Regions from separate parts of the Mesorhizobium sp. M0761 genome, predicted to be linked through region 4. Evidence: predicted binding sites of a transcription regulator. Region 4 holds the regulator's gene; each other region holds the start of a gene.
What was found. The regulator LexA, encoded in region 4, represses DNA repair genes until DNA is damaged. The targets are predictions, from matches to a motif close to TGTTCNNNNTGTGTTCNG.
Positions count from the first base shown of each region.

Region 1: dinB (DNA polymerase IV) is a predicted target of LexA. The motif match lies at 951-968, and genes of this name have one in related genera.
Region 2: NKI32_RS29500 (ImuA family protein) is a predicted target of LexA. The motif match lies at 1,006-1,023, and genes of this name have one in related genera.
Region 3: NKI32_RS22885 (PA0069 family radical SAM protein) is a predicted target of LexA. The motif match lies at 1,239-1,256, and genes of this name have one in related genera.

Region 1 covers NZ_JAMYPF010000007.1:119,904-122,101, forward strand. Annotated here, with positions in the region: gene NKI32_RS14105 (heme-copper oxidase family protein) at 1-405, opposite strand, end outside; gene NKI32_RS14110 (hypothetical protein) at 560-796, opposite strand; gene dinB (DNA polymerase IV) at 1,030-2,198, shown strand, end outside.
Region 2 covers NZ_JAMYPF010000028.1:51,482-53,679, forward strand. Annotated here, with positions in the region: gene NKI32_RS29495 (DUF6504 family protein) at 1-4, opposite strand, end outside; gene NKI32_RS29500 (ImuA family protein) at 1-983, opposite strand, end outside; gene NKI32_RS29505 (metallopeptidase family protein) at 1,213-1,635, shown strand; gene NKI32_RS29510 (DUF1737 domain-containing protein) at 1,799-2,005, opposite strand; gene NKI32_RS29515 (HpcH/HpaI aldolase/citrate lyase family protein) at 2,045-2,198, opposite strand, start outside.
Region 3 covers NZ_JAMYPF010000015.1:142,171-144,368, forward strand. Annotated here, with positions in the region: gene NKI32_RS22875 (hypothetical protein) at 1-424, opposite strand, end outside; gene NKI32_RS22880 (glycosyltransferase) at 677-1,180, opposite strand; gene NKI32_RS22885 (PA0069 family radical SAM protein) at 1,331-2,198, shown strand, end outside.
Region 4 covers NZ_JAMYPF010000018.1:17,363-19,560, reverse strand. Annotated here, with positions in the region: gene NKI32_RS24435 (GntR family transcriptional regulator) at 1-564, shown strand, start outside; gene lexA (transcriptional repressor LexA) at 770-1,552, shown strand; gene NKI32_RS24425 (ComEC/Rec2 family competence protein) at 1,546-2,198, opposite strand, start outside.

The DNA of each region.
Region 1 (2,198 bases), on a different contig from region 4:
GCGAGAAGCCGGCACCACGCCGGACACCGAGCGCGCCGTTTCGGGCGAAAACACCACGAAAGCAAAAACCAGAACGGCAGCGGCGACGATGAGCGAGCCGCCGGCGACGATCGGTTCAAGCGCCGGGTTTCCCTGCAGCATCACATACAGCGCCGGCAGCATGATCACCAGGCCGAGTGTGTAGAGCCCGTAGTGGATCATGGCGATGCGACGCGCCGCCTTTTGCGGATTGAGCGCGTAGTAGCCGCCGAAGATGGCGCTCGTCACCCAACCGAGCAGATTGATATGCGCGTGCGCCGGAAAAGCGGCGTGGTCACCCGAGATCGCCATCTGCAGGCCGGCCGCAATCCCCAACATCAGGAACAAGATGGCAGTTTTGAAAAAGAGTTCTGAAACCCTCGGCATGTCATTTCTCCCCCTATGCGGTCTGCGACCGCTTGCGACCTGGAGAATACACCCACGCGCAGAACTTTTCCACGCCCCGGTTATGGGGCCATGCCTGCACAGCTTTTTGCACGCTGTTCGACTTTTCTGGCTGCCACAACCCGGCGCCGCCGCGCTACGGCGTCAGCAAGATCTCGGCGCCCGCTCGCTCGTCGAACACCACCGCGCAGCCGCGCCCCAGCGCCACTGCCGACAGCGCGTTGGCCACCGTCTCGTCCGGCGATACGAAATCACCGGTCAGCACTCGCAACTCCTCCACCGCCCTGGCCATTGACACGCAGTGCCCGGCAACGCGATCGCTCGTGCAGGCGTCAATGACGCTGACGAGGTCGATCATCTCGAACTGGCCCATACCGGCCTCCACAAAAACAGCGTCCCGTCGCGGATATGAACGCCGAGGCGAGAGACAATGTTCCGCAGGTCCGATGCCCAGGCGGAGCACTCGACAGCCCGACCTGGAACGGGCCGGCCGGCGACAACCGCTTCGCTTGACAATAGGCCCTGTTTGTTCTCTATTTGTTCGGCAAAAACGCCTCTCACAACAGACGCGGCTAATGCTGCAACGCCGCAAAGGGAACGGTCGGGATGGAGCCCACCATCCTGCATGCGGATCTCGACGCCTTCTACGCCTCGGTCGAGCAGCTGCTCGACCCGGCGCTCAGGGGCAAGCCGATCGCCGTCGGCGGCGGCGTCGTGCTTGCCGCTTCCTACGAAGCCAGGGCTTTCGGCGTGCGCGGCGGCATGCCCGGACGACGCGCGCGCGAGCTTTGCCCCGGACTGATCTTCGTCGGCGGCCATTTCGCCGACTATCAGCGGCTGGGCGACGCCGCCATCAAGGTGCTCGACGATTTCACGCCGCTGGTCGAGCGGATTTCCATCGATGAAGCCTTTGCCGATGTGGCCGGCTGCACGCATCTGTTCGGACCGCCGGCCGAGATCGCCGCCACGGTGCGTCGGCGCGTCCGGGCAGAGCTCGGCCTGCCGATCTCGATCGGCGTGGCGCGCACCAAGCATCTGGCCAAGATCGCCTCGCAGGTGGCCAAGCCCGAGGGCCTGGTGGTGGTCGATCCGAACACCGAACTTGCCTTCCTGCATGATCTGCCGGTCGGCCTGATGTGGGGCGTCGGCCCGGCGACCAAGGCGCGGCTGGCCGAGATCGGCATCGAGACCATCGGCCAGTTGGCAAAGACGCATAGCGGGGCGCTGCGAAGGTTGCTCGGGCCCGCCACCGGCGAAAAGCTGGCGTCGCTGGCATGGAACCGCGACCCGCGAAAGCTCGAAACCCACAGGCGGTCGCATTCCGCCGGCGCGCAGTCGGCGCTTGGCAGACGGCCGGCCGAGGCGCGTATCTTCGGACCCGTGCTGCTGCATCTGGCAGACCGGGTCGCAAGCCGGCTCAGGGCGAAATCACGGCCCGGGCGCACGGTGACGGTGCGCGTGCGTTTCGCCGATCTGCACGCTGTCACACGCTCGCTGACGCTCGATCAGCCGATTTCGGCAACCGCGATGCTGGCCGAAATCGCCGGGGAGCTGGTGCGCGGCGTGCTGGCCGCCAACCCTCGGGAGAAGACCATCTCGCTGCTGGCGATCTCGGTGTCGCAGCTGGAAGAAAGTGCCGAGCTGCAGCTGGAGCTGCCGCTCGGGCTTGCCGATGAAAAGCAGCGGGCCGGCAGCAGGCAAGGCCTGGCGCGCTTTGGCGCCGACCGCGCCATCGACAAGATCCGCCAGCGCTTTGGCAGAGAGGCTGTCGGCTA
Region 2 (2,198 bases), on a different contig from region 4:
TCACGAGCGGGAAATGATCCGAAGGCCGGGAACGCCACGACCGTCCCAGGCGCTGGCGCAGGATCCGTTCGGCCGCCAGATGCGGGAACCACAGCGACAGAATTCTCTGGCCGTTTTTCGCGGGGCTTTCTTTCTTCGAATGCGTGTTCATCGGGGTTCCACTCCAGTGTGAATTGTCCAGGCAGAGCGGTGCGGCTCTTGCCGATGCTGACGGTGAAGGCAGGGTGGCCGATCGACCCGGCAAGCGGCCCGGCGATCGTCCGGCGCGATGTCGCTGGTGCAGCCGACACGATGAGGCGCACCGGGGCGGCGGTCGGCTCGGCTTCGCCGGCCTGGCGCAGCAGGAATACCGGCCGGCCGGCGTTTTGGGCGCGCGCGTGCAGCCGGCGCGTCGCGGTGAGGTCGAGCCGCTGCGGGCTGCCACGGATTTCGAGGATGATTGCGGCGAGCGCCGTCATCTTGGCGGCCTCCTCGGCTACCCACAGCGCATCGGTGAGTTTCGGCGCCTCGGAAAACAGCAACTGCTCCGGTGCGATACCGAACATGCCCTGCAATCCCCTGGCATAGGGAAAGCCGGCCTCGCGAAAAATCTCCGACGTGCCGATCCACAGCACGGGCAAGGGCTGGCCCTTGAGGATCAGGCTGACAAGCGACAGCACAAAGCCTGCGACGGCCCCGGCATTGCGGGTCTCAAGGCCATGGATTTCGCTCAAGGCGGCTTTCGGAAGGCCGCCGCTGAGGGCCGCATCGAGGCGTTCGATGCCGGTGGCCAGGAAAGCATCCGGCAAAGCTGCGGCAAGCCCGCGCCGGATGATGGTAACATCGGAATCGGGTTCAGGCGCGGCGTGGAGACAGCCCTCAGCACGCGCACGAGGTCGCTCGCCGGCCGGCACGGCCAGGCGCTCGGGCAGCGTTCCCTCGATCTTCGCGATCTGGCGGCGCAGGGCAAAAACAGTCTCCCGCGCCACGGCTGATGTCGCCATGACGGTCAATTTCTCTCATAATTGTTCCTGTTATGTTCCTATAGATTCCAGAGGGTGCCGAAAGAGTCAAGCGGAGTCAGAAGGAATTTATTCCTTGATCAAAGGTGGCGAGGCCAACCTTGGACTTTGGTCGCAGCCATTCGGCGCAAAGAAACAGTCATCGGCCAGGTACCCGTCCATTTGCCGAGTCCGGAGGGAAAGCCTATATGCCGGGATCAAAGGACAAAGCATGGCCCGCATCTACAAGACCCGCACCTGGCACGATGAACTCTCGCCCTCGATCGAGGAGATGGAGTTTCTGGCGCTGGAGGCGTACGCGCATCTGCCCGACGATTTCCGCAAGCTGACCGGCGAGATCGTCATCATGATCGCCGAATTCCCGACCGACGAGATCATGGACGATCTGTCGCTGGAGACGCCGTTCGACCTGCTCGGCCTGTTCGAGGGCCGCGGCATCGCCGAGCGCTGGAACCCGCAGACCGGCGAAGGCCCGAACCGCATCACCCTCTACCGCCGCGCCATCCTCGACTACTGGGCCGAGAACGAAGAGACGCTGGGCGACATCGTCACCCACGTGCTGATCCACGAGATCGGCCACCATTTCGGCCTGTCGGATGATGATATGGAGAAAATCGAAGAGGCGGCGGAGTGAGGCTGCGCCGATATTCAGGTGAAGCCGGCCTGCGAACGGCAGCTTCCTGCGCTTCCGGTGCAAGCGTACTTTAAGTACGCTCCGCTCCGGTTCTCGGAAACCACTGTTCTCGGCTCGGCCTGACCTGAATCTCGACACAGCCTGCGTCCGTGCCTGGCAAAGCCTACCAGTCGCTCAGCTTGGTATCCGGCCCGTATTCCTGGCCGTCGATATCCTTCACCACCGCCTGGCCGCAGCGCATCGATTTGGTCTTCTTGTCGTAGGCGTAGGTCGGCGAGCCGTACAGGTGCCAGCCCTTGTTCAGCGCCGCGGTCACCTTGTGGCAGAAGGTTGAATCGTCGGGGGCGGACAAAAAGCGGTAAAGTCTCATGGGTCAGATCCTGTCGTGAGTTCGTCTTTTCGGGGCGGATCATGCGCCGATGGCGGCGGCCTTCGCCAGCAATTTTTCGGCCTGCGCCAGGTGCAGCCGCTCGACCATCCTGCCGTTCAAAGCAATCACGCCCTTGCCGGCATTTTCCGGCAAGGCGAAGGCATCCTTCACCGCGCGCGCCTGGGCCAAGGCT
Region 3 (2,198 bases), on a different contig from region 4:
GGCCGAACCGCTTCTCGGCTTCTGCGTGTTCTCCGGGCATGAATTCGAGCCGGCGGTCGAAATTGCCGAAGCACGGCGTGCTCTGAGCAAAGCTGGCGATCTCTTCGTGGATTGCCTGCGGAAGGACCAGTCCGGAGAACAGGCCATCGGCGCGCAGCGCCGCGACGATCGACTTGAGGTCGACGCCCCTGAACATCGTCGCTCCGGCACTCTGCGCGGGGCGCGCGGCTTTGGCGCCAAGCCAGTGCAGTTTGCGCGCCGGCATGGTGCGGGCAAGCACGAACATCGGCAGCCATGCGGGATTTTCGCGCAGGTCGGACAGATAGGTCGGGATACGCACCGCAATGCGGCGGAGCTGGCTGCCGTTGCGGGCAATGGCTTCCAGACTGGGGGCGCCGGATTTGTCAGGGGACGAAAGGTTCATCGGGGTCCTCAGATATGAACGGCAGCAACGACGACGCGGCGCTTGCTTACCGCTCCGGCACTACCCAAACCCCGATATCCCGCATCAACGGAATGCTAATCCCGCGTCAGCTTTTGTGCAATGCACAATAGCTTTTTGCGGCGAAAAAGAGGGATGGTGCTGCGACCGTGCCAATGCGGATGAGACGCCGACGCTGCCCCTCATCCGCCCTTCGGGCACCCTTCTCCCTGGGAACGGGAAAAGGGAGAAAGATCACTTCTTCGGCGCCAGCCAGATTTCGGCGTCGAGCCGCCTGGTGGCGAGACCGCGCGCAAGGGCTTCGGCGCTGTGCGCGTTCTTCGACAGGGCAGCGGCCTGGCGCTTGCTGATGACCAGCCCTTCGGCCAGCGCCCGGTTGCCCGAAAACACCCGTGACAGGAACGGCGTGCGGCTGCCGCGCGCACGGGAAAAGCGCGCCGGCATGGTTTGCCGCGCCGTGTGAGCGACAACGTCGTCGATCCAGCCCTCCGCCAGCCTTGCGCCGGGTTCCAGAAACAGCAGCCAGTCACCCTTCGCCTGCCTGATTCCCGCGGCAATGCCGCCGGCCACGAAGTGGCAGCCGGCATGATCGGCAACCCGATGCGTCTGGTCGGTCGAGCCGGTGTCGCAGACGATGACATCGCGCACCACGCCCTCGACCGCGCCGCCGATCAACGAGGCGAGCGTGCGGGCAAGGCCTTCTTCGTCATCCCGGGTTTCGATGAGAACGCTGAGCATTTTTAGCCGAATAGCGGAAAGCCCGGCGCAGCGCCAGTTTTGCATGGCCCAACGAAAAAGTTCTTGCTTTGTTCTCATCAGCGAAATAGGATTATTTTCATGAACAGAGCGATTCGACAGCCAGCCGACAGTCCTTGGGAAAGGGCCAAAATGGAACATATCGTGCGTGCGGACATTGCTGCTTTCGGAGCAGGGCGAGCCGAGATGGCCAATGCGATGATCGAACAGAGCGGCATGCGCGTCCGTCCGGATCGCAACCGCGGCCGTTCCGCGGGCATCAACCCGTCCGGCCGGTTCGAGCCGGTCAGCCGGGATGTGTTCGACGACGGCTGGAATTCGCTGGAGGAATTGCCGCCGTTCAAGACCGAAGTGCAGGTCGAGAAGCCGCGCACCATCATCACCCGCAACGAATCGCCCGACATTTCCTTCGACCGCTCGATCAACCCCTATCGCGGCTGCGAGCATGGCTGCGTCTATTGTTTCGCCCGGCCGACGCATTCCTTCATGGGCCTGTCGCCGGGGCTGGATTTCGAAGCGAAGCTGTTTGCCAAGCCGGATGCGGCGCGGCTGCTCGACAAGGAACTGTCGAAGGATGGCTATCAGCCGCGCACCATCGCGATCGGCACCAACACCGATCCCTACCAGCCGATCGAGAAACAATACCGGATTATGCGCGAGATCCTCGAAGTGCTGGAGGCGCGCGGCCATCCGGTCGGCATCGTCACCAAATCCCATCTGGTGACGCGCGACATCGACATCTTGTCGCGCATGGCCGAACGGGGCTTGGCCAAGGTGGCGCTGTCGGTGACAACGATGGACCGCATGCTGGCGCGCACCATGGAGCCACGCGCGTCGACGCCGACCAAGCGGCTTGAGGCGATCCGGCAGCTTTCCGATGCCGGCATTCCGGCCTCTGTCATGGTGGCGCCGATCATTCCCGGCCTGACCGACCAGGAGATGGAGCGCATCCTCGATTCGGCACGCGCCGCAGGCGCCCGCGAGGCCGGCTATGTCATCC
Region 4 (2,198 bases):
GGGTTTGCGGTCGCTCCCGTCTCTCGGGCGGAGCTCGAGGATTTGGCGCGTGCGCGGCTGGTGGTCGAACTGCCCCTGCTGGTGGAATCGATCGAGGAGGGCGATCGTGAGTGGGAAGACGCGGTCGTTGCCGCCCACTATCGTCTCTCACGGTGCGGGTCTGTTCTCGACGATCCATCGGATGATGCGGTCGACGCGTGGTACGAAAAACACGATGCCTTCCATGCGGCGCTGCTCAGTGCCGCGACATCCAGCTGGCTGCTGCGCTTCAATGCGACGATTTCCGACCAATTGCATCGCCATCACCGCTTTCTGGGTCTGGCCCCGACGCTGCGCGCCGCCGCCGGCCGCACGGATGGCCACCGGAAGGCCGTGGCGGCCCTGCGCGACGCCGTGGCGATCGAACACCATACCGCCCTGATGGAAGCGGCCCTCGATCGCGACGTCGAACGTGCGAAAACTCTGATGACCGCTCACATCGGCTACACGCTGCAGGTCTATGCCCAGAGTGAACCCGGCGCGGATGCTGCGCAGCCCCGTCCGAAAAGGAAGCGGCGATCGTAGCCGACGACGCAGGGCACTTTGTCTTCGTTTCACCCCGTTGCCGGCCAACGACTACGAGCGCCGCTCGCGGTGCCGAACGTCACGCTGAACAAAACGTCAACACATTCATTAAACTTTAAAAGGTTGCGGAACACAACTGGAACAGATAGTGTTTGTTCTGGGTTTGTTTTTTCTGATTCTGGTTTCAGAACCCCTGGGGGCCGCGATGCTGACGCGCAAACAACATGAGCTTCTGATGTTCATCCATGAACGCCTGAAGGAGAGCGGAATCCCGCCGTCCTTCGATGAGATGAAGGAAGCGCTTGACCTCGCCTCCAAGTCCGGCATCCACCGCCTGATCACGGCGCTTGAGGAGCGCGGTTTCATTCGCCGGCTGCCGAACCGGGCGCGCGCGCTGGAAGTGCTGCGGCTGCCCGACTCGATCGCACCAGGCCTCAATGCGGCGAGGAAGTTTTCGCCGAGCGTCATTCAGGGCAGTCTTGGTCAAACCGGCCAAGGGCAAGGCGGCCAAGGACAAGGCGCGATGGGCCAAGGCGGTATCGGTCGCCAGATCAAGCCGGGCTCGCCGTCGCGTTCGATGTCGGCCGGCAATGACGACGCCGTTTCGGCGGTGTCGATCCCGGTGATGGGACGCATTGCTGCCGGTGTGCCGATCGACGCCATCCAGCATCAGACCCATTCGATCTCGGTGCCGCCCGACATGATCATGGGCGGTGAACACTACGCGCTCGAGGTCAAGGGCGATTCGATGATCGAGGCCGGCATTTTCGATGGCGACACGGTCATCATCCGCAATGCCGACACAGCCAGCCCCGGCGAGATCGTGGTGGCGTTGGTCGACGATGAGGAAGCGACCCTGAAACGCTTCCGCCGCAAGGGCGCCTCGATCGCCCTGGAAGCCGCCAACCCGGCCTACGAGACCCGCATTTTTGGACCGGACAGGGTGAAGGTGCAGGGCAAGCTTGTCGGATTGATCCGGCGCTACTGAGCCGGCTTGGGTTTGTACTTTTCACGCTGGTTGTAAGGCGGCAGGCCGCGCGCTTCGCGGGAGAAGCGGCGTTGCTCGTGCCAGGGGCGATACGGCTTGTCGACGGCGAAGCGGATGGTTGGCGCTGCAGCTGCCGATTGCGGATCGAAGAAGACGGCGGCGCTGCCGTCGCGGGCCAGCTGTTTCTTCGTCACGACCAGCACCAGCGGGTCGCGGCACGGATTGTAGGCGGTGGCGTCATCGATGACGATCAGGCTCGCGAAGGCACAGGCCGGCCGCGCCGTCTTGCGGTCTTTCGCAAGCGCTACAATGGCTCCGGAAGGGTGCCGGGCGATACAGAGATCGCCGGTGCAATAGAAGGGCGAGCCGGGCGGCAGATCGAGCGGATCGAGATCGAACCGCGTATCTGTTGACTCGAAAATCTCAGGTGGGATAATGGTTTCGGCCCGCAGCGCCCGTTTCCAATTGTCCGTGGTGAATTCGTTGGAGCGTTCGCGGTTGAGGGCGAGTTCGCCGCCACCGATCGGCATGGCCACCAGATGCGCATCCTCGGATATGAGCACGTCGGGCGTAAGCACCTGCGGCACCGTCAACAGGCCGGCCAGCGCGAAAGGCACGGCCGCCAACCTGAGCCAGGTGGTGGCCA